DNA from 3 places in the Streptomyces sp. NPDC091281 genome. Region 1 is predicted to be linked to each of the others. Evidence: riboswitches for the same ligand, from Rfam matches in the RefSeq annotation. Region 1 holds a riboswitch; each other region holds the start of a gene.
The links. A riboswitch is a leader RNA that binds a small molecule or an ion and turns the genes downstream of it on or off. The one in region 1 is predicted to bind thiamine pyrophosphate.
Positions count from the first base shown of each region.

Region 2: it holds a riboswitch for thiamine pyrophosphate, as region 1 does, so the genes downstream of both, ACIQPQ_RS36180 (thiamine ABC transporter substrate binding subunit) here and thiC (phosphomethylpyrimidine synthase ThiC) in region 1, are expected to answer to the same signal.
Region 3: it holds a riboswitch for thiamine pyrophosphate, as region 1 does, so the genes downstream of both, thiO (glycine oxidase ThiO) here and thiC (phosphomethylpyrimidine synthase ThiC) in region 1, are expected to answer to the same signal.

Region 1 is NZ_JBIVUY010000008.1:169,208-176,876, forward strand. Features, by position in the region: gene ACIQPQ_RS21970 (metallophosphoesterase) at 55-1,134, shown strand; gene ACIQPQ_RS21975 (hypothetical protein) at 1,339-2,223, shown strand; gene ACIQPQ_RS21980 (VWA domain-containing protein) at 2,499-4,010, opposite strand; gene thiC (phosphomethylpyrimidine synthase ThiC) at 4,213-6,015, opposite strand; TPP riboswitch at 6,008-6,197, opposite strand; gene ACIQPQ_RS21990 (YibE/F family protein) at 6,269-7,669, shown strand, end outside.
Region 2 is NZ_JBIVUY010000020.1:58,671-66,339, reverse strand. Features, by position in the region: gene ACIQPQ_RS36200 (LOG family protein) at 1-1,056, shown strand, start outside; gene ACIQPQ_RS36195 (LAETG motif-containing sortase-dependent surface protein) at 1,219-1,968, shown strand; gene ACIQPQ_RS36190 (ABC transporter ATP-binding protein) at 2,055-3,107, opposite strand; gene ACIQPQ_RS36185 (ABC transporter permease) at 3,107-4,813, opposite strand; gene ACIQPQ_RS36180 (thiamine ABC transporter substrate binding subunit) at 4,789-5,889, opposite strand; TPP riboswitch at 5,975-6,082, opposite strand; gene rlmN (23S rRNA (adenine(2503)-C(2))-methyltransferase RlmN) at 6,121-7,227, opposite strand; gene ACIQPQ_RS36170 (phosphatidate cytidylyltransferase) at 7,400-7,669, opposite strand, start outside.
Region 3 is NZ_JBIVUY010000001.1:947,477-955,145, reverse strand. Features, by position in the region: gene ACIQPQ_RS04200 (NAD(P)/FAD-dependent oxidoreductase) at 1-1,255, opposite strand, end outside; gene ACIQPQ_RS04195 (hypothetical protein) at 1,288-1,638, opposite strand; TPP riboswitch at 1,711-1,822, shown strand; gene thiO (glycine oxidase ThiO) at 1,820-2,992, shown strand; gene thiS (sulfur carrier protein ThiS) at 2,989-3,213, shown strand; gene ACIQPQ_RS04180 (thiazole synthase) at 3,217-4,011, shown strand; gene pknB (Stk1 family PASTA domain-containing Ser/Thr kinase) at 4,147-6,102, shown strand; gene ACIQPQ_RS04170 (deoxyribonuclease IV) at 6,171-7,097, shown strand; gene ACIQPQ_RS04165 (DUF4396 domain-containing protein) at 7,188-7,669, shown strand, end outside.

The DNA.
Region 1 (7,669 bases):
CGCGACCAGGCAGTCCGATGCGGTGCAGATGCGGCGCGATGGTGGAGGGGTCTGATGACTCAGGGGGCCGGTCCGGGACCCGAGGTGGAGCGCACGGCGACGGTGCGCGACTTCCGGGTGCCCGCGTACGTGCACGAGACCGGCCCGTACGCCGACAGCACCCACCCCGGGAACGCCGTACCCGTCGACGAGCCGCTGGAGCACCCCGAGGGGTACACACCGACCCAGCGCGACCTGCCGGTGATCAACCGGGGCGACACCCTCCAGGTGCCCGTCGACCCCGCGCCCGCCCCGGCCCCGCAGGCCGCGACCGGCCCCGGCCCGCTCTTCGTCGTCGGCGACGTCCACGGCTACCTGACCGAACTGGTGACCGCGCTCCAGGAACAGGGGCTGGTCGACGAGGCGGGCAACTGGTGCGCGGGCACCGCCCGCCTGTGGTTCCTCGGCGACTTCACCGACCGGGGCCCGGACGGCATCGGCGTCATCGACCTCGTGATGCGGCTGTCCGCGGAGGCCGCCGCCGCCGGCGGCTACTGCAAGGCCCTCATGGGCAACCACGAACTGCTGCTGCTCGGTGCCAAGCGGTTCGGCGACACCCCCGTCAACTCCGGCGCGGGCACCGCCACCTTCCAGGCGGCCTGGCTGCTCAACGGCGGCCAGAAGTCCGACATGGACCGCCTCCAGGACCACCACCTCCAGTGGATGGCCCGCCTCGACGCCGTCGAGGAGGTCGACGGCCACCTCCTCGTGCACTCGGACACCACCGCGTACCTCGACTACGGCGACTCGATCGAAGCGGTCAACGACACCGTCCGCGAGACGATCACCCGCAACGACGCGGACGAGGTGTGGGACCTCTTCCGCAAGTTCACCAAGCGGTTCTCCTTCCGCGACGAGGGAGGCGCGGACGCCGTCCGTTCTCTCCTCGACACCTACGGCGGCACCCGCATCGTCCACGGCCACAGCCCGATCCCGTATCTGCTGGGTGAGGTCGGCTCCGAGGACGGCGAGGAATCGCCCGACCCGCTCGTCGAGGGACCGCATGTCTACGCCGACGGCCTGGCCATCGCCATGGACGGCGGCGTGACGATGGCGGGGAAGCTGCTGGTCCAGCAACTTCCGCTGTCCGTCTGAGCGTTCACGGCACGCGGCCGACGTCCCGTTCCTCCCCCGCCGCACGGCCTCCCGGGTGTGGGGGACGACCGCCAATTTCGGCAAACCCCCTGTCACCCCGGGCCGTCGCCGCTCTACCATCGGTTTATCCGTAGCAGGCTCCCCTCCGTTTCTGCCCGACGGCTCGTTGGCATGCGAGCCCCAAGCCCTACGGAGCATCGGGGGATGCACATGAACAGCGTTCCGCAGCACCTGTACAGCGAGGACCGCCAGGAGTACGAGCGGCTCCTCGACGAGGCGCTGCGCTCCGCCCCACACCACCCGGAACTCGCCGCTGTCGGTCAACGGCTGAACTCCGAACAACTGCGCACGATGGCGCTGAACGCCACCGCTCTCATCACGGCCGCCGCGGCGACCGAGTACCAGCACTACGTGAAGGTCCGTGAGGAACTGCGCCACCCGGCGCCGTCCACGTCGTCCTCGTCCAGCCAGGAGTCGGGCTCCGCCGAGCCGGGCGGCGGCGGCATGGGGCTCGCGGCCACCATGGGGGAGGCGGCGCAGGCCGCCGAGGCCGCGGGCGCGGGCGTCGTCGCCGTGGCCGCCGTCCTCACGCCCGTCCTCGCCGGCATCGCCGCGGTGATCTTCCTGCTCGTCGGCTACGTCCTGCGGATGCTCGACCCCGAACCCGCGTTCGCCGGGACCATGCTGGCCGCGGGATGGACGTTCGGAGTGGTGACCGCGGCCGCCATCCTGGTGGCCACCGTCGGCCTCCTGCTCACCGCGCTGCGCAACCGGCCCTCCCTGGAGGCGGGCACCTACGGCGAACGCAGCGAGGAGGTCACCCTCGCCCGGGAGGCCTGGCGGGACGCCCTGCTCGACCGGGGCATCCTGCCGTTCCTGCGCGAGGCCCTGGAGACCGCCGGTCCGAGCACCACGCTCCGCCCCGAACCGACCCCACCGGCCCCCACCGGCCGACTGCCGAAGATCGGCTACGACCGTCCCGGCTTCTCCAGCCCCGACGGGGGACCCGCGGCGGGCCCCCGCCCGAGCTTCAGCAGCCCGGACTACACCAGCCCGGACTTCGGCGGCCCGGAACACCGGCCGGAGTAGGCCCGCGGCATGCGTCCCCACCGGGGGAGCGCAGGCCGTCGGCCGGGCGGCCCGGAGGGACGGTCGGGCGGCCCGGAGGGACGGTCGGGCGGCCCGGACGGACACCGCGTCGCTGAACCGTGCCGCCCTGGAGCGTGCCGCCGGGCGCGGTGCCGCGCCGGGCGGTGCTGACGTATGCGGCGCTGACGTGCGGGGTGCTGTCCTGTGCGGCGGCGCGCCGCGCCGCCACCGGGTCCAGATCCCATTCCGGTTCCGGCTTCGCGCGGTGCCGTGGGTCAGAGAATGCCCGCCTGCCGGGCGGCGGTGATCCAGCTCGGGAACTCCGACAGCAGCCGGTCGTACAGCTCCTGGTCCGGGACGGTGCTGATGTCGTCGACGGCGAAGAAGCCCACGTTGTCCACGCGGCGGCCGGGCAGGGTGTCGAACCGTTCCAGGACGCCGTAGTTCGAGCGGCCGAGGCCCACGAACTGCCAGAAGATCGGCTCCTCGACCGCCGCGCGCAGCTCCTTCTCGATGACGGCGTCGCGGTAGACGCCGCCGTCGGAGAAGAACAGCACCAGGGTCGGATCGCTCGCCGGGTTCGCCCGTACGAAGTCCCTGACCTGGGCGATCGCCTTCTGCTCCTCGTTCTGGATGCCGATCGTCCGCATGTCGACCTGGCCGGGTTCCATCCCCTTGCGGGGCTTCTTGTTCCGGCGGAAGAGGCTCATCTCCCCCACCCGCACGTGCAGCCGCAGCCATTCCGGGAGTTCGCCCACGCTCAGGTCGGGCAGCCGGGCCGCCTCGGAGGCGAACGTCCAGGCCTGAAGGGAGCCGTCGTCGTCCAACTGGGCCGCCACCGCGGCCATCCGCTCCACGACGTCCGCCACCACGCCCCGCGAGTAGAGGAACGACATCGAGCCGGAGGCGTCGAGCACGAGCACGATACGGGCCCGCACGCCCGTAGCCCCGCGCTTGCTCAGACTGACCGCGACCTGCTCCTTCCGCAGGGACAGCCGCTTGCGCATGTCGACGGGGAGATGCTCCTCGCCCTTGGTCAGGCGGGGAGCCGGAGAGGGAGCCGTCGGCGGCACGGCCGGGACGGGCGGGACGGGCGGGGCCTGGGGCGGGAGGGAGGGGGAGGACTGGGGCACGGGCGGGAGCGGTGACGCGGGTGAGGACGCCGGCGGGGCCAGGGGCGCCGACACGACCGTGGGCGTCGGGGCCGGGGCGGACGGCGGCCCCGCTACGACCGGAGGCGCCGGGGCCGCCGGCTCCTCGTCCACGCTGATCCCGAAGTCCGTGGCCAGGCCCGCGAGTCCGGAGGCGTACCCCTGCCCGACCGCGCGGAACTTCCACCGCCCCTCGCGCCGGTACAGCTCGCCGCCGATGAAGGCCGTCTCCGTCTCGCCCCGCATCTCGAACCGCGCCAGCTCCGTCCCGCCCGCCGCGTCGAGCAACCGCAGGGTCAGCCCCGTCACCTGCCCGAAGGTGCCCCCGTCGGCCGAGGCGCAGATCTCCACCCGGTCGACCGCGCCCTCCAGCGACCGCAGGTCCACCTCCACGGAGTCGGTCGTGGTGCCGGCGTCGCCGCGCTTGCCCCGGTGCAGGACCGCCCCGGAGGCGTGGCGCGGCTGGTTGTAGAAGACGAAGTCCGCGTCGTCCCGCACCTTTCCGGCCGAGGTGAGCAGCAGGGCCGACACGTCGATGTCCGGCCCCCCGCCCGCCGTGGACCAGCTGATCTCCGCGCGGACGACGGGCGCGTCGACCGGAAGGTTGGCGCCCTTGCTCATGGATGGCACTGTCATGGGCCCAGTCTGGCGAGCGCTCACGGAAGAGCAACCGTCCGGTACGGGCCGGATGCCCCTCCCCAGCCGCAGTACAGCCTCCGACGGCGCGACTCCGGTCCCCCGCGCACCCCGCCATCCACCTCACCCCCACCGTTCGACCGACGCGTACGGCGCTGCCCCCGTGCTCCGTCGCGCACGGGGGCAGCGCCGTCCCCGTGCGTCAGGTGGCCAGCGGCAGGTACACCCTGTTGCCGTTGGCGGCGAACTCCTTGGACTTCTGTGCCATGCCCTCCTCGACCTCGGCCCGGCTGCCCCCGTGCTGCCGCCGGATGTCCTGCGAGATCTTCATCGAGCAGAACTTCGGCCCGCACATCGAGCAGAAGTGGGCTGTCTTGGCCGGTTCCGCGGGCAGGGTCTCGTCGTGGAACTCCCGTGCCGTGTCCGGGTCGAGGGCCAGGTTGAACTGGTCCTCCCAGCGGAACTCGAACCGGGCGTCGGACAGCGCGTCGTCCCATTCCTGCGCCCCGGGGTGCCCCTTGGCGAGGTCCGCGGCATGAGCGGCGATCTTGTAGGTGATGACCCCGGTCTTGACGTCGTCCCGGTTGGGCAGGCCGAGGTGCTCCTTCGGCGTGACGTAGCAGAGCATCGCCGTGCCCCACCAGGCGATCATCGCGGCACCGATGCCGGACGTGATGTGGTCGTAGGCCGGCGCGACGTCGGTGGTCAGCGGGCCGAGCGTATAGAACGGAGCTTCATCGCAGATCTCCTGCTGAAGGTCGATGTTCTCCTTGATCTTGTGCATCGGGACGTGTCCCGGGCCCTCGATCATGGTCTGTACGTGAAAACGCTTCGCGATCCGGTTGAGTTCCCCGAGCGTGCGCAACTCCGCGAACTGCGCCTCGTCGTTGGCGTCCGCGATGGAGCCGGGCCGCAGACCGTCGCCGAGCGAGTACGTGACGTCGTAGGCCGCGAGGATCTCGCAGAGTTCCTCGAAGTGCTCGTAGAGAAACGATTCCTTGTGGTGGGCCAGGCACCACGCGGCCATGATCGAGCCGCCGCGCGAGACGATGCCGGTCTTGCGGTTGGCCGTCAGCGGCACGTACGGCAGGCGCACGCCCGCGTGGACCGTCATGTAGTCCACGCCCTGCTCGGCCTGCTCGATCACGGTGTCCTTGTAGATCTCCCAGGTGAGTTCCTCGGCCTTGCCGTCGACCTTCTCCAGCGCCTGGTACAGCGGCACCGTGCCGATGGGGACGGGGGAGTTGCGCAGCACCCACTCGCGCGTGGTGTGGATGTTCCGGCCGGTGGACAGGTCCATGACCGTGTCGGCGCCCCAGCGGGTCGCCCACGTCATCTTCTCGACCTCCTCCTCGATGGAGGACGTGACCGCCGAGTTGCCGATGTTGGCGTTGACCTTCACCAGGAACCGCTTGCCGATGATCATCGGCTCGATCTCGGGGTGGTTGACGTTGGCGGGCAGGACCGCCCGCCCGGCCGCGATCTCCTCCCGCACCACCTCGGGTGCCACGTTCTCCCGGAGGGCCACGTACTCCATCTCGGGGGTGATCTCGCCCCGCCGCGCGTAGGCGAGTTGGGTCACCGCCCGCCCGTCCCGGCCGCGGCGCGGCAGGCGCGGACGCCCGGGAAAGACCGCGTCGAGGTTGCGCAGTCCGCCGCGCGGCGAGGTGTGCTTGATGCCGTCGTCCTCCGGGCGGACGGGCCGCCCCGCGTACTCCTCGGTGTCCCCGCGCGAGATGATCCAGTTCTCCCGCAGCGGCAGCAGCCCGCGGCGGACGTCGGTCTCCTGATGGGGGTCGGTGTACGGGCCCGAGGTGTCGTACAGCGTGACGGACTTGCCGTTGGTGAGATGCACCTGACGGACCGGCACCCGCAGGTCGGGGCGGGTGCCCTCGACGTACGCCTTGTGCCAGCCGATGGACTTCCCGGCCTCCCCGGAGTCGGGTGCGGAGACCTCGGTCGAGGTCTGCGCGGAGGCAGGCGTGCGTGCGTCCTTGATGGTCATGAGACCTACTCCCTACGCCGGCATTACCCGGTAACAGGTTCAGCGGTCGACGCAGCGGCTACCGCCTGCCGATGTTTCATGTGAAACATCACTCGGTGGTGATGGCGTTCCACGTGAAACATCGCGAAGACGGAGGTCAGCGCCCTCTCAGCCCGGTGCTCCGAGCTCCCGCGTGTGCAAAGGTGTCACCACGCTAGCGTCCTTTGTGGCGCGGTGAACAGTGGGCCTCTGTCGTTCTTGCGATGATCGGGCGGTGACCACGACTCCCCATCCCCCCTCTCCCCCGCCGGAACCGCGCCTCGGACCGGGCGGCGGAACCGGTGCCCCCCAGGGCGGGTCGTCCTGGTTCGGCGACGACCGCGCCTTCGGCGGAAGCGACGGCGGCGACCCCACTTTCGGCGGCCGCCACGAGCACGACAGAGGCCAGGGCCGGGGCCAGGGCCGTGTCCAGGGCCAGGGTCCTGGCCACGGCCACCCTCACGGCCACGACAGCGGCCGCCGCCCGGACGAGGGTTACGGCGACGGCGCACGTGTGGGCGGCAACGTCCCCGGCGCGGGCGGCCACCGCGAGGGCGGCCGTCCCGGTGGGACCAGCGGCGCCGGCGGCCACGGGGGGCAGGGCGGCCACGACGGACCCGGCGACGGCTCGGGCGGGCACGGCCACGGCCACGGTGGGCCCGGGGACCGTGGCGGATCGTCCGGAGGCGGTCACGGGCACGGGCACAGCCACAGTCACGGCCCGGCGGCGCCCGTCTCCCAGCACCTGCGCAAGATCATCGCGGCGGTGCTGATCCCGTTCGCCGTGGCGGTGCTGGCGGGCCTGGTCGTGCTGTGGCCGGGTGGCGCCCCGGCGCACGAGCGGACCGGAGTGGGCTTCGACCGGCAGACACAGCAGGCGACGGTCACCACCGTGGAGAAGCTGAGCTGTTCGTCGGTGAACGCCTCGGGCGGGACGCCCACCGGGGACACGTCGACCGCCGAGGGATCCTCCGCCGCACAACAGGCGAACGGCACCTGCAAGCGGGCCACGATCCGGGTGGACACGGGCAAGGACAAGGGCCGCACCTTCACCGAGATCGTCCAGCCGGACCAGTCACGGCAGTTGCACGAGGGCCAGAAGGTCGTGGTCGCCTACGAGCCCTCCGCGCCGAAGGACCTCCAGTACTCGGTCACCGACATCAACCGCCGGGTGCCGATGACCCTGCTCGCCCTCATCTTCGCGGTCGCCGTCGTGGTCGTCGGGCGACTGCGCGGGGTGATGGCGCTGGTCGCGCTCGCGATGAGCTTCCTCATCCTCAACTTCTTCATCCTGCCCGCGATCCTCCAGGGCTCGAACCCCCTGGCGGTGGCGGTCGTCGGGGCCAGCGCGATCATGCTGATCGCCCTCTATCTGTGTCACGGTCTCTCGGCGCGCACCTCGGTGGCCGTGCTCGGGACGCTGATCTCGCTGCTGCTGATCGGCGTCCTCGGTTCCTGGTTCATCGACTGGGCCGCGCTGACCGGGAACACGGACGACAACACCGGTCTGATCCACGGTCTGTATCCGACGATCGACATGAGCGGTCTGCTGCTCGCGGGCATCATCATCGGTTCGCTCGGTGTCCTGGACGACGTGACGGTCACCCAGACCTCGGCGATCTGGGAGCTGCACGAG
Region 2 (7,669 bases), on a different contig from region 1:
GTCTCCGCCCGGGGCACCCTGGCCCACTTCCGCGTCCAGGCCGTCGACCTGACGGCCCGTACCCGCGATCTCCTCGACCTCGACACCTCCGGCGCCGTCTTCCTCGGCTGCCCGATGGACCCGGAGGCGGCGGCACGGGTCCGCGCCGCGGGCGCCCTGGTCTTCCCGCCGATACCCGGCCTGCCCTTCGACCCGTACCGCGGATTCGTCTACACGCCCGACGAGTTGTACGCGAAGCTCGACGGCCCCGACGGCTACGCGGCCACCCCGGACGCCCGGACGTACGCGTGGTTCCAGGACACGAAGTCCGACGGCGACATCTTTTCCTCGATGCTCCGCGCCGTGCACGACGACGCCGTCTCCGACGCCCTGGACGAACTCCTCGGCTCCGCCCCGGTGGTGGGCGTGATGGGCGGCCACGCGATGGCCCGCGGTACCGACGCCTACGCGGGCGCCGCCCGCCTCGGCCGTGAACTGGCCCGCGCGGGGCTGACGGTGGCGACCGGCGGCGGACCCGGCGCGATGGAGGCGGCCAACCTCGGCGCCTACGCGGCCCCCTTCGACGACCGTATGCTCGCCTCCGCGCTCGAACTCCTCGCGCGGGCACCCGGGTTCACGCCGTCGATCACCGACTGGGCGGCGGCGGCCTTCGCGGTCCGCGCCCGCTGGCCCGACGGCGGCCCCTCGGTGGGCATCCCCACCTGGTTCTACGGGCACGAGCCGCCGAACCCGTTCGCCGCGCACCTCGCCAAGTACTTCTCCAACGCCACCCGCGAGGACGGCCTGCTGGCCCGCTGCACCGCCGGGGTGGTGTTCCTGCCGGGCGCCGCCGGGACCGTGCAGGAGGTCTTCGACAGCGCGACGCCCAATTACTACCAGTCGCGCGGGGAGCCGGTGCCGATGGTGCTGGTGGACCGCGCGCACTGGACCGAACGGCTGCCCGCGTGGCCGCTGTTGACGGCGCTGGCCGGGGAACGGGCCATGGCGGACCGGATCGCGCTGGTCGACCGGATCGAGGAGGTCCCGGAGACATTGAAGCGTCTGGGCGGTTCCTGAGGCGTCCGGGCCGGATCCCAGGAGGCCCGTGACCACCACACATTGACACTTCTTATGGAACGCTTATAGACCTGTGATTCCCCTGGGGACGTGTGTCACCGCCGTATCGGGGCGCCGTCTCCCCCTCCGCCCCACGCAGTAACGCACCACGTAAGGACAAACGTGTCCCCATCCCGCCGTACCGCCTCGCGCCCGGCCCGCGTGCTCGGCGTCGCCGCCGCGTCAGCCGCCCTCGTCCTCACCGCCTCCGGTGCCGCGCTGGCGGGCGACGACATCAAGGACTTCTCGGCGAGCGCCGCCTGTGACGGCGCGAAGGGGGTCATCACGGTCACCGACAAGGACCGTTCGGCCACTCCCGCCGTCGTCACCGTCTTCCTCCAGAACAACAGCGCCGACCTGCGCCAGGTCGGCAAGCCCACCAAGATCAAGGGCTCCGCCAAGGGCACCGCCGTCACCTTCGCCGAACAGTGGGAGCCGGGCGCCGTCTACCGGGTCCACGTCGAGGCGGCGGGGCTCAGCGCCGACCTGGAGACCAACCTCACCACCCCGGCGAAGGCCTGCGCCGACGAGGAGAAGCCCACAACTCCCTCAAAGCCCACCGGCACCCCGACCGCGTCGGCGTCACCGTCGGAGTCGGAGTCGGGGTCGGGGTCCGGGTCGACGCCGGGCGCGACCGCGTCCCCCACCGACGCCGCCGCCACGCCGTCGGCCGACGAGAGCGACAGCGGTTCCGTCCCCGCCGGGGGCGGCGCCGACAACGCGCCCTCCCCCGCGGCCCAGCAGTCCAACCTCGCCGAGACCGGCGCCGACTCGCACACCGGCCTGATAGCCGGGATCGCGGCGCTCCTGGTCGTCGTCGGCGGCGGCGCCGTCTTCCTCGGCATGCGTCGCAAGGGCACCGGCAACCGCTGACCCCCGCACCACCGGCCCGCCCCCGCACCTCGCCGGGGCGGGCCGCGCTGTGCCGCGCCGTGCCATGCCGTACGGCGGTCACGCGCTCAGTCCAGTACGGCGATGTCGGCCGGGTCGAACTCCACGCCGACGGTGTCCCCGACACCGGGGGCGAGCCGCAGCGGGCAGGCGGCCTCCAGGCGGGGCGCGTCGCGCGGCTGGAGGTGGACGGCGACATGGGTGCCCTTGAAGGTGCGCGCGGCGACCGTGCACGGCAGGCCCGCGTCGGCGGCCACCAGACGGACCCCGCCGGGCCGGACCAGCAGCGTACGGGTGCCCTGCGGGGAACCGGCGGGGACCGGCACCTTGCCCCAGGGGGTGTCCGCGGCCTCCCCCGCGACGCTCGCGGTCACGACGTTGTCGAAGCCGAGGAAGCGGGCGACGAAAGCGTCCGCCGGACGCTGCCACACCTCCAGGGGCGTACCGGACTGGGCGATCCGCCCGTCGCGCATGACCACCACCCGGTCGGCCAGTGCGAACGCCTCGCCCTGGTCGTGGGTGACCGCCAGCACCGTGGTGCCCAACCGGCCGAACAGTTCACGGAGTTCGACCACGAGCCGTTCCCGCAGCGACCGGTCGAGCTGGCCGAGCGGTTCGTCCAGCATGAGCAGCCGGGGGCTCGGGGCGAGGGCGCGGGCCAGGGCGACCCGCTGCTGCTCACCGCCGGAGAGCGCGGCGACGGCCCGCCCGGCGGCACCGGGCAGGCCGACCAGGTCAAGCAACTCGGCGACCCGCTCGCGCTGTTGCCGCCGGTCGGCGCCGCGCATGCGCAGTCCGAAGGCGACGTTGCCGCCGACGTCGCGCTGCGGGAACAGCTGGTGGTCCTGGAACATCAGGCCCAGTTCCCGCCGGTGCGCGGGCACCCCGTCCTGGTCGCGGCCGTCGAGGAACACCCGCCCGGCGTCGAGGGGTTGCAGTCCGGCGACCGCGCGCAGCAGCGTCGACTTGCCGCTGCCGCTGGGCCCGAGCACGCACACCACCTCGTGTGCGGCGACGGCGAGGTCGAGGGCGTCGAGGGCGGCCCGCTCCCCGAACCGCACGGTGGCGCCCTCGGTGCGCAGCAGGACGGCCGCGTCGGGCCGGTCGGTGGTCGGCGGCATCAGAACTCCCCCGTCCGGTCGGTGCGCAGCCGTTCCAGCACCAGCAGGGAGACCGCGCAGACCAGCATCAGAATCGTCGAAAGGGCCATGGCCTGGCCGTAGTTGGTCGCTCCGGCGCGGCCGAGGAGGCGGGCCACGGCGACCGGGAGGGTCGGGTTGTCGGGGCGGGCGATGAACACGGTGGCGCCGAACTCGCCGAGCGACACGGCGAACGCGAACCCGGCGGCGACCAGCAGGGCGCGCCGCACCAGCGGCAGGTCGACCTCCCGCCACACCCGCCAGGGCGAGGCGCCGAGCACGGCGGCGGCCTCCCGGAGGCGGCCGTCGACGGCGCGCAGCACGGGCAGCATGGTCCGCACGACGAACGGCACCCCGACCAGCGCCTGCGCGAGCGGGACGAGGACCCAGGAGCTGCGCAGGTCCAGCGGCGGCTTGTCGAGGGTGATGAGGAAGCCGAAGCCGACGGTCACGGCGGACACGCCGAGGGGCAGCATCAGCAGCGCGTCGAAGCCGCGGACCAGGCGTCCGGCGTCGCGCCGGGTGAGGGCCGCCGCCGCGAGCGACCCGATCACCAGGGCGATCGCGGTGGCCGCCGCCGCGTACTCCAGGGAGTTGGCGACCGCCTCGATCGGCGGGACGAGGAAGACGCCGCCGTCCTCGTGGGTCAGTGCCCGGTACGAGGAGAGGCCGCCGTCGAGGGAGCGCTGGACGAGGACGGCGAGGGGCAGCACGATCAGCGCGGCGACGGTGGCGAGGACGCCGGCCAGCAGCGCCCACTGCCCGGCCCCGCGCGGGCGGCGGGCGGTGACGGAGGCGTCGACCAGCCGCAGCGCGCTCTCCCGCCGCCGGACGGTGACGGCGTGCACGGCGAGGATCGCGGCGACGGCGGCGAACTGCACGAGGGTGAGGACGGCCGCCGTGGAGAGGTCGAAGATCTCGGAGGTCTGCCGGTAGATCTCGACCTCCAGGGTGGAGAAGGTGGGCCCGCCGAGGATCTGCACCACGCCGAAGGAGGTGAAGGTGAAGAGGAACACCATGAGGGCGGCGGCGGCCACCGCGGGGGCGAGCGCGGGCAGGGTGACCTGCCGCCAGGCGCGCAGCGGGGACGCGCCGAGCAGCCGGGCGGCCTCCTCCTGGCGGGGGTCGAGCTGCGCCCAGAGGCCGCCGACGGTGCGGACGACGACGGCGTAGTTGAAGAAGACGTGCGCGAGGAGGATCGCCCACACGGTGGTGTCGAGACGGACGCCCGCGAGGTCGTCGAGGAGTCCGCCGCGGCCGACGAGCGCCAGGAAGGCCGAGCCGACGACGACGGTGGGCAGGACGAACGGCACGGTGACGACGGCGCGGAGCAGGTCCTTGCCGGGGAAGGACAGCCGGGCGAAGACGTAGGCGGCGGGCAGGGCGATCAGCAGGGTGAGCGCGGTGGAGACGAGCGCCTGCCAGGTGGTGAACCACAGCACGTGCCGGATGTCGGAGCGGCCGAGGACGTCGAGGAGGCGCCCGAACTGCCAGCCGTCGCCGGTGTGCAGGCCGCGGCCGACGATCGCGGCGACGGGGTAGGCGAAGAAGACGCCGAAGAACGCGACGGGCAGCGCCATCAGGCCGAGCCGCGCCGCGCCCGCCCGCCGCCCGCCGCGCTTGGTGACGGCGGTGGCGGCGGACGGTCCGGCGGCCGGGTCGGCTACTTCAGTACGAGCGAGGTCCACGTCGAGACCCACTGGTCGCGGTCGGCGGCGATCTTCGCCGGTGCCATCGTCTCGGGGTCCTTGGCGGGGGGACCGTAGGCGCTGAACTCGGCGGGCACGGCCGCGCCGTTCAGCACCGGGTAGACGAACATGTTGAGCGGCATGTCCTCCTGGAACTCCTTGGAGACCATGAAGTCGATGAGGGCCTTGCCGCCCTCGCCGTTCTTCGCGTTGCTGAGGAGTCCGGCGAACTCGACCTGGCGGAAGCAGGTGCCGTTGGCGACGCCGGTGGGGGCGGTGGTGGGCTTGGGGTCGCCGTAGATGACCTCGGCGGGCGGCGAGGAGGCGTAGCTGACGACGAGCGGGCGGTCGGCGCCGGCCTTGCGGCCGCCCGCGGAGCCGGAGAACTCCTCGTTGTAGGCCTGCTCCCAGCCGTCGACGACCTTGACGCCGTTGGCCTTGAGCTTCTTCCAGTAGTCCTGCCAGCCGTCGTCGCCGTAGCGGGCGGCGGTGCCGAGGAGGAAGCCGAGGCCGGGCGAGGAGGTGGACACGTTCTCGGTGACCAGCAGGTTCTTGTAGGCGGGCTTGACGAGGTCGTCGAAGGTCGCGGGCGGGGCGAGCTGGTGGTCGGCGAAGTACTTCTTGTCGTAGTTGACGCAGATGTCGCCGTGGTCGACGGGCGTCACCCGGTGCTTGCCCCGGTCGAGCTGGTAGGCGGCGCCGACCTGGTCGAGTCCGGCGGCCTCGTACGGCTGGAAGAGGCCGTTGTCGAGGGCGCGGGAGAGCAGGGTGTTGTCGACGCCGAAGAAGACGTCGCCCTGCGGGTTGTCCTTGGTGAGGACGGCCTTGTTGACGGCCTGACCGGCGTCGCCGTCCTCCAGGACCTTGACCTTGTAGCCGGAGCGCTTCTCGAAGTCGGCGAGGACGTTCTTGGAGACGGCCCACGAGTTGTGGCTGACGAGCGTGACGGTCTTGGACCCGCCGCCGCTGTCCCCGCCGCCGTTGTCGTCCGAGGACCCGCACGCCGACAGCGTGACGAGCCCGAGGCCGACGGCCGCGGCGACGAGCGTTCTGGTGTGCCGGACGGTGATGTGCACGTGAAATGTCCTCCTGGGGGTGACCAGGAAGAGACGCGGCCCCGCCCGGACCTCCGGCGAGGAGGCCGCGGGCAGGGCGCAACAGCTCGAGTGATGACCGAACTTCCTACCCAGAATGACCTGGGCGAGGTTCAGAGGGTCTGCGGCCCGGTTGCCGCACTCTCAGCGCTGTGGCGCTCCCCTGTCGGAATATGAACTTGTCCGAAAAACGAAGGTCCTGCGTCGGCCAGACTACCGCTCGGTCGCGGCGAGCTGACCACACGCCCCGTCGATCTCCTGACCGCGGGTGTCCCGCACGGTCACGGGTACCCCGTGCGCGGCGATCGCCTCGACGAACGCCTTCTCGTCCTCGGGCCGCGACGCGGTCCACTTCGAGCCGGGGGTCGGGTTCAGCGGGATCAGGTTGACGTGCACCGGCCGACCCTTCAGCAGGCGGCCGAGCCGGTCACCGCGCCAGGCCTGGTCGTTGATGTCGCGGATCAGCGCGTACTCGATGGAGAGGCGGCGGCCGGACTTCTCGGCGTACCCGAAGCCCGCGTCGAGGACCTCGCGCACCTTCCACCGCGTGTTCACGGGGACGAGGGTGTCGCGCAGTTCGTCGTCCGGGGCGTGCAGCGAGATCGCCAGCCGGCACTTGAAGTCCTCGTCGGAGAACCGGTGGATGGCCGGGACGAGACCGACGGTGGAGACGGTGATGCCGCGCTGCGAGAGGCCGACGCCGTCGGGCGCGGGGTCGGTGAGGGCGCGGATCGCGCCGACGACCCGCTTGTAGTTGGCGAGCGGCTCGCCCATCCCCATGAACACGATGTTCGACAGCCGTGCCGGACCGCCCGGCACCTCCCCGTCGCGCAGGGCGCGCATGCCGTCGACGATCTGGTGCACGATCTCCGCGGTGGACAGGTTGCGGTCCAGACCGGCCTGCCCGGTCGCGCAGAACGGGCAGTTCATTCCGCATCCGGCCTGCGAGCTGATGCACATGGTGACCCGGTCCGGGTACCGCATCAGCACCGACTCCACGAGGGTGCCGTCGCCCATCCGCCACAGCGTCTTACGGGTGGTGCCCTGGTCGGTCGAGAGATGCCGTACGACGGTCATCAGCTCGGGCAGCAGCGCCTCGCGCAGCTTCTCGCGGGCACCGGCGGGGATGTCGGTCCACTCGGCGGGGTCGTGCGCGTACCGCGTGAAGTAGTGCTGCGACAGCTGCTTCGCCCGGAACGGCTTCTCACCGATCTCCGCCACCGCCTCCTTCCGCTCGGCGGGCGAGAGGTCGGCGAGGTGCCGCGGCGGCTTCTTGGCTCCGCGGGGGGCGACGAATGTGAGTTCTCCGGGCTTAGGCATGGCCGTACCAGTGTCGCAGATCGGCCGCGGTGCCCCCGCCGGGCTGTGGACGACCCCCGCGCCCGCACCGGAGGGCGGCGGGAAGCCGGGTGCGGGGGCGGACGGCCGCGGGCCCCCGCCCGGAAGGACGGAGGCCCGCGGCTGTGGCTGTGACGGTCGGACGGTCAGCCGGTCAGCCGGAGCCGACGAAGAGGACCAGGAGGAGCCAGACCACCGGCGCGGTGGGCAGGAGGCTGTCCAGGCGGTCCATGATGCCGCCGTGGCCGGGCAGCAGGCTGCCCATGTCCTTGATGCCGAGGTCCCGCTTGATCATGGACTCGCCCAGGTCGCCGAGGGTGGCGGTGGCCGCGACCGCGAGACCCAGCAGCAGGCCCTGCCACCAGGCGCCGTCGTCGATCAGGAACTCCATGCACAGCGCGCCCGCCACCATCGCGAACGCCAC
Region 3 (7,669 bases), on a different contig from region 1:
GCAGTTCCGGGTCCATCCTCGCGCCCGCCTCGATGAGCTTGCGGCCCTGGGCCAGGTCGCGGGGGCGGCCGACGGCGAGCAGGGCGATCAGGCGGCCCTCGCGCAGCCAGCAGACGGTCCAGGCGGGGCCGGTGGGGTCGCCGCGCCACAGGGTGGTGTCGGCGGCGGTGTGGTGTCCGGCGTACTGGACGAAGCGGCCGAACTGCTCGGACCAGAAGTACGGGACCGGGTCGTAGACCTCCGGGGGCTCACCGGTGGGGTCGCCGACGATGTTGGCGGCGACCGTGCGCGGGCCCTGGAGGGCGTTGTCCCAGTGGTGGACGAGGAGCCGCTCGCCGTAGCGGCCGGACGGGAAGGAGGCGCAGTCGCCGACGGCGTGGACGTCGGGCAGGCCGGTGCGCAGGTGGGCGTCGGCGACGATCTCGCCCTGGGGGCCCAGTTCCACGCCGGACCCGGCGAGCCAGGCGGTGGCGGGGCGGGCGCCGATGCCGACCACGACGGCGTCGGCGGGCAGCCGGGAGCCGTCGTCCAGGAGGACCGCGCCGGGTTCGACGCGGGTGACGCGCGTGCGGGTGCGCAGGTCGGTGCCGCTGTCGGCGTACCAGGCGGCCATCGGGGCGGCGACCTCGGCGGGCAGCGCGCCCGCGAGCGGCCGGTCGGCGGCCTCGACGACGGTGACCGCGCAGCCCGCCTCGCGCGCGGCGGTGGCGAACTCGGCGCCGATCCAGCCCGCGCCGACCACCACCACGTCGTGCCGGGCGGCGAGGACGGGCCGCAGCCGTTCGGCGTCGTCCAGGGTGCGCAGCAGGTGGACGCCGGGCACGCCGTCGGTGCCGGGCAGGCGCAGCGGTTCGGCGCCGGTGGCGAGGACCAGGACGTCGTACGGGACGGGCCCGGCGGAGGTGTCCAGTTCACGGTCGGCGGGGCGCAGGCCCAGGGCCTCGCTGCCGAGCCGGAGGTCGACGCCGAGGCTCTCGAAGTCGACGTCGAAGGCGGAGCCCTCGGCCTTGCCGAGGAGGACGGCCTTGGAGAGCGGGGGCCGGTCGTAGGGCTGGTGGGGTTCGGCGCCGACGAGGGTCACCGTGCCGTCGAAGCCCTGTTCGCGCAGGGCGACGGCGGTCTGCACCCCGGCCATGCCCGCCCCGACGACGACCACCCGCCGCCCGCCGGGCCGATCCGGTCTGCCGGGGCCGCCCGTCTCCGGCGCTGGTTCCGGCGCTGCTGTCGGTGCCGCGTCCCGCGTCTGCTCGCTCACCTGATCACCTTAGACAGCTGACGGAGGGTCAGTCAGCGGCCGTGCTCCGTGACCTGCTCCACAACGCTGGTCCCGCGGCCGGGCCGCGACTCCCACTGCCAGCTCTCGTCGAGGCGCACCCGCCCGTCGGGCAGCTCGACGACGGTGGAGACGCAGTGCCCGCCGGCCGTGGAGCCGTCCCGCGTGAGCTGCGTGTACCGGAAGTCGAGCCGGTCACCTTCCCGGGTACCCAGCAGATGGCCGCGTACGACGTCCCCGCCCGCGTAGTCGGCCCAGATCACGCCGTCCCGCTCGTGGTAGGCGAAGCGGGTGCCGGTGCCGACCTGGCCGGGTGCCTGGTCGGCGACGGGGGCGAGGACGAGACCGTCGAGGGACCGGGCCACGGCGGGGGCTCCCTTCCGGGGAGGGGGCGCTCCCTTACCGGGGCGCGGAGCGTGCGACTAGGCTGGCCACCGTAGAGCACTCGCGGGAGCCCGGACGCACCGGGCTGAGAGGGAGGCTGGCGGCCTCCGACCGTACGAACCTGATCCGGGTCATGCCGGCGAAGGGAGGGGCTGGACGCCCATGTCCTCACGAACATCCGACGTCCTCGTCGTCGGGGGCGGGATCATCGGCCTGGTCACGGCCTGGCGGGCCGCGCAGCGCGGTCTCGGCACGGCGGTGCTGGACCCGGAGCCGGGCGGCGGGGCGGCGTGGGTGGCGGCCGGGATGCTGGCCGCGGTGACCGAGCTGCACCACGGCGAGCAGACCCTGCTCGGCCTCAACCTGGAGTCGGCGCGCCGCTATCCGGCGTTCGCCGCCGAGCTGACCGACCTGACCGGGCACGACCTCGGCTACCGCCGGTCCGGGACGCTCGCGGTGGCGCTGGACGCCGACGACCGGGCCCATCTGCGGGAACTCCACGACCTCCAGCGGCGGTCGGGGCTGGCGTCGGAGTGGCTGTCGGGCCGGGAGTGCCGTCGGCTGGAGCCGATGCTGGCGCCCGGGGTGCGGGGCGGGCTGCGGGTGGACGGTGACCACCAGATCGACCCGCGGCGGCTGGCGGTCGCGCTGGTGGCGGCCTGCGAACGGGCGGGCGTGACCTTCCACCGGACCCGGGCGGCGCGGCTGACCGTCACGGCGGACCGGGCGGCGGGGGTGGTCACGGACGACGGCACGGCGCTCGGCGCGGACCAGGTGGTGCTGGCGGCCGGCAGTCTCAGCGGGCGGCTCGCGGGCGTCCCGGCGGCGGCGCTGCCTCCCGTACGGCCGGTGAAGGGGCAGGTGCTGCGGCTGACGGTGCCGCCGCGGTACGCGCCGTTCCTGACCCGCACGGTGCGGGCCGTGGTCCGCGGCAGCCAGGTCTACCTGGTGCCGCGCGCCAACGGCGAGCTGGTCGTCGGCGCCACCAGCGAGGAACTGGGCTGGGACACCACGGTGACGGCGGGCGGGGTCTACGAACTGCTGCGCGACGCCCACGAGCTGGTGCCCGGCATCACCGAACTGCCCCTGACGGAGACCCGCGCGGGCCTGCGGCCGGGCTCCCCCGACAACGCCCCCCTGCTGGGCCCGACCCGGCTGCCCGGCCTGCTGCTGGCCACCGGGCACTACCGCAACGGCGTGCTGCTCACCCCCGTCACCGGGGACGTGATGGCGCACGTCCTGACCACCGGCGAGGCGCCCGAGGTGGCGCTGCCCTTCACCCCCCAGCGCTTCGGCGCGATCCTGTCCGGCACTTCTTCGGAGCAGCCCGCATGAACGCCCCCGCACCGTCCCCGGTCACCATCTCCGTCAACGGCGAGCGGCGCGAGGTCGCGCCCGGCACCGCCCTGGACGCGGTCGTCCGCGCGCTGACCCCGGCGCCGTCGGGCGTCGCGGCGGCGCTCAACGAGACGGTCGTGCCGCGCGGCGCGTGGCCGGTCACCGCGCTCGCCGACGGCGACCGCGTGGAAGTCCTCACGGCCGTCCAGGGAGGCTGACCCGTGGCAGACGACCCGTTCGTCCTCGGCGGTACGTCCTTCTCGTCCCGTCTGATCATGGGCACCGGCGGCGCGCCGAGCCTGGAGGTGCTGGAGCGGGCGCTCGTCGCGTCCGGCACCGAGCTGACCACGGTCGCGATGCGCCGGGTGGACCCGTCGGTGCACGGGTCGGTGCTGTCGGTGCTGGAGCGGCTGGGCATCCGCGTGCTGCCCAACACGGCGGGCTGCTACACGGCCGGGGAGGCGGTGCTGACGGCCCGCCTCGCGCGCGAAGCCCTCGGCACCGACGTGGTGAAGCTGGAGGTCATCGCGGACGAGCGGACCCTGCTGCCCGACCCGATCGAGCTGCTGGAGGCCGCGGAGACCCTGGTGGACGACGGGTTCACCGTGCTGCCGTACACCAACGACGATCCGGTGCTGGCGCGGAAGCTGGAGGACGCGGGGTGCGCGGCGGTGATGCCGCTGGGGTCGCCGATCGGGTCGGGGCTCGGCATCCGCAACCCGCACAACTTCGAGCTGATCGTGGAGCACGCGCGCGTGCCGGTGATCCTGGACGCGGGCGCCGGGACGGCGTCGGACGTGGCGCTGGCGATGGAGCTGGGGTGCGCGGGCGTGATGCTCGCCTCGGCGGTGACGCGCGCGCAGGAGCCGGTGCTGATGGCGGGCGCGATGCGGCACGCGGTGGAGGCGGGGCGCCTCGCGCGCCGGGCGGGCCGTATCCCGCGCCGCCACTTCGCGCACGCCTCGTCGCCGGAGGCGGGCCGCGCGGAGCTGGACCCGGAGCGGCCCGCGTTCTGAGCCGCGGCGGGCGCGCGGGGCACGGCGGCCCGGAGTTCGTCGCGTGTGCGTGTCCCTCGTCACAACTGCGCTTCAGTACCGCTGCCGTCCGGTGCGAGCGGGAGCCGTGTCGGCGCGGACTCGTAGACTCGCGGCGTGGACACGACCCTTCAGGACCCTCTGGTCGGGCAGGTGCTCGACGGGCGTTATCGCGTGGACGCGCGGATCGCGGTCGGCGGGATGGCCACGGTCTACCGGGCCGTGGACACCCGCCTCGACCGCGTCCTCGCGCTCAAGGTGATGCACCCGGCGCTCGCGGCCGACACCTCGTTCGTCGACCGCTTCATCCGCGAGGCGAAGTCCGTCGCCCGGCTGGCCCACCCGAACGTGGTGCAGGTCTTCGACCAGGGCACCGACCGGTCGTACGTCTACCTGGCGATGGAGTACGTCGCGGGCTGCACCCTGCGGGACGTGCTGCGGGAGCGCGGGGCGCTCCAGCCGCGGGCCGCGCTGGACATCCTGGAGCCGGTCCTCGCCGCGCTCGGTGCCGCGCACCGGGCCGGGTTCGTGCACCGGGACATGAAGCCGGAGAACGTGCTGATCGGGGACGACGGCCGGGTCAAGGTCGCCGACTTCGGTCTGGTGCGGTCGGTGGACACGGTGACGAGCACCACGGGCGCCGTGCTGGGCACGGTCTCCTATCTGGCGCCCGAGCAGATAGAGCAGGGCATGAGCGACGCGCGCGTGGACGTGTACGCGTGCGGGGTGGTGCTCTACGAGATGCTCACCGGCGACAAGCCGCACGAGGGCGGCACGCCCGCGGTGATCCTCTACAAGCACCTCCACGAGGACGTGCCGCCGCCGTCGGCCGCCGTGCCGGGGATGGCGTACGAGCTGGACGCGCTGGTCGCGGCGGCGACCGCCCGCAATCCGGAGATCCGGCCGCAGGACGCGGTGGCGCTGCTCGGGCTGGCGCGCGACGCGCGCGCCGGGCTCGACGAGACGCAGCTCGACGCGCTGCCCCCGCAGGCCCGGTCCGCCGAGCGGGACATCGCCGAGGACCGTACGAGCGTGATCCCGCGCTCGCTGACGGTGCCGCGGCCGTTGCCGGTGCACTCGATGGACGACGAGGAGCCCGCCGGGCCCGGCGAGGACCCGATGAACCGGACGTCCCGGTTCGCCGCGGAGCCGCCGCTGCCTCCGTCGCCCCGGCGCGGACCGTCCCGGCCCCGGCGGGGCGTGCTGGCGATCATCGCGGCGGTGCTGCTGGTGCTGGGGGTCGGCGCGGGCGTCTGGTACATCAACTCGGGCCAGTTCACCAAGGTCCCGGCGGTGCTGACGCAGCCGCAGGAGCGGGCGGAGAAGCGGCTGGAGTCGGCCGGGCTGGGCGTCGGCAAGGTCTCCCACGCCTTCAGCGACACGGTGAAGCGCGGCACCGTCATCAGTACGGACCCCGCGCCCGGCGCGCGCATCCGGGGCAACGACTCGGTGAACCTGGTGGTGTCCGACGGCCCGGAGACGGTGAAGGTGCCGGATCTGAAGGGCTCGCGGCTGGACAAGGCCAAGGAGCTGATCAAGGCGGACGGGCTGGAACCGGGCCTGGTCACCGAGGAGTTCAGCGACGACGTCATCAAGGGCTTCGTGATCGGCAGCGACCCGGAGGCGGGCACCGAGCGGCGCGCGGGGTCGGCGGTCGCGCTGGTGGTGAGCAAGGGCAGCCCGGTCGACGTCCCGGACGTGACCGGCCAGGACCTGGACGACGCGCGGTCGGAGCTGGAGGAGGCCGGGCTGACGGTCGAGGTCTCCGCCGACGAGGTCACCTCGGAGTTCGACAGGGGCCAGGTCGCGAAGCAGTCGCTGGAGCCCGGCGCCGAGGCGGGCGAGGGCGACACCGTCACCCTGACCCTGTCGAAGGGCCCCGAGATGGTCGAGGTCCCGGACGTGGTGGGCTCCAGCGTGGACGACGCCACCTCCGCCCTGGAGGACGCGGGCTTCCGCGTCGAGGAGGACCGCGGGCTGCTGGGCCTGTTCGGCGACACCGTGAAGAGCCAGTCGGTGGACGGCGGCGACACCGCGCCCAAGGGCTCCAAGATCACCATCACCATCCGGTGACCCCGTGGGCGACCGGGCGGCGGGGGGCATGACACCCTGAAAGGGTGAGTTCGCAGCCCCCCACCGCCCTGGCCCCCGCGTCCGTCCCGGCCCAGGCGGGCGCACCCGCCCCGGCCCGTGCCGCCGGGTCGCCCTTCCCCACCCGCAACCCCGTCGGCGGCCATGTCCCGGTGGCGGGCGGGCTGCACTCGGTCGGCCTGTCCTACGCCCGTGACCTCCGGGCGGAGGCGGTGCAGGTCTTCGTCGCCAACCCGCGCGGCTGGGCCACCCCGGCGGGCAGTCCGGCGCAGGACGAGGCGTTCCGGGAGGCGTGCGCGGAGGGGGCGATCCCGGCGTACGTGCACGCGCCGTATCTGATCAACTTCGGTTCGCACACCGAGGAGACGGTGGACCGGTCGGTGGAGTCGCTGCGGCACTCGCTGCGCCGGGGGCGGGAGATCGGGGCGCTGGGGGTGGTGGTGCACACGGGCAGCGCGACCGGCGGGCGGGAGCGGGCGGTGGCGCTGCGGCAGGTCCGGGCGCGGCTGCTGCCGCTGCTGGAGGAGCTGACCCACGACGACGACCCGTTCCTGCTGCTGGAGTCGACGGCCGGGCAGGGGTCGTCGCTCTGCTCGCGGACCTGGGACTTCGGGCCGTACTTCGAGGCCCTGGACGCCCACCCGAAGCTGGGCGTCTGCCTGGACACCTGCCACATCTTCGCGGCGGGCCACGACCTGACCGGCCCGTCGGGGATGCACCAGACGCTGGATCTGCTGGTGGACACCGTCGGCGAGGGCCGGCTGCGGCTGATCCACGCCAACGACTCCAAGGAGGCGGTCGGCGCGCACAAGGACCGGCACGAGAACATCGGCTCCGGGCACATCGGCGAGGACCCGTTCCGCGCGCTGATGACGCACCCGGCGACGGCGGGCGTCCCGCTGGTCATCGAGACGCCCGGCGGCAAGGAGGGACACGCGGCGGACGTGGAGCGGCTGAAGAAGCTCCGCGAGGGATAGCCACACCCCCCTCCGGGAATACCCCCTAGGGGTATGTGGTTCCCCTGGTCGCAAGGTCCTGGCACCTCCGTCCGACCCCTGGGGGCACCCATGCAGCACGAGGCGCACCACTCCCACCACACACCCGGCGCGCCCGGCGGACCCACCGCGCACGACACACCCGGCGCGCACGCCCACCACGGCGCGGAACAGTCCGCGGGCCCCCTCGGCTCGTGGTCGACGGCCGTCCAGGCCACCCTGCACTGCCTCACCGGCTGTGCCATCGGCGAGGTGCTCGGCATGGTCGTCGGCACGGCGCTCGGCTGGGGCAACGTCCCCACCCTGCTCCTCGCGATCGTCCTGGCCTTCTTCTTCGGCTACGCGCTCACCCTGCGCGGGGTGCTGCGGGCGGGCGTGGGCCTGCGCACGGCCGTACGGGTGGCGCTGGCCGCGGACACCCTGTCGATCGCGGTGATGGAACTCGTCGACAACGGGGTGATCGTGCTCTGGCCGGGCGCGATGGACGCGGGGCTCGGCGACGGCCTGTTCTGGGCGGCGCTGGCGATCGCGCTGGCGGTGGCGTTCGTGCTCAC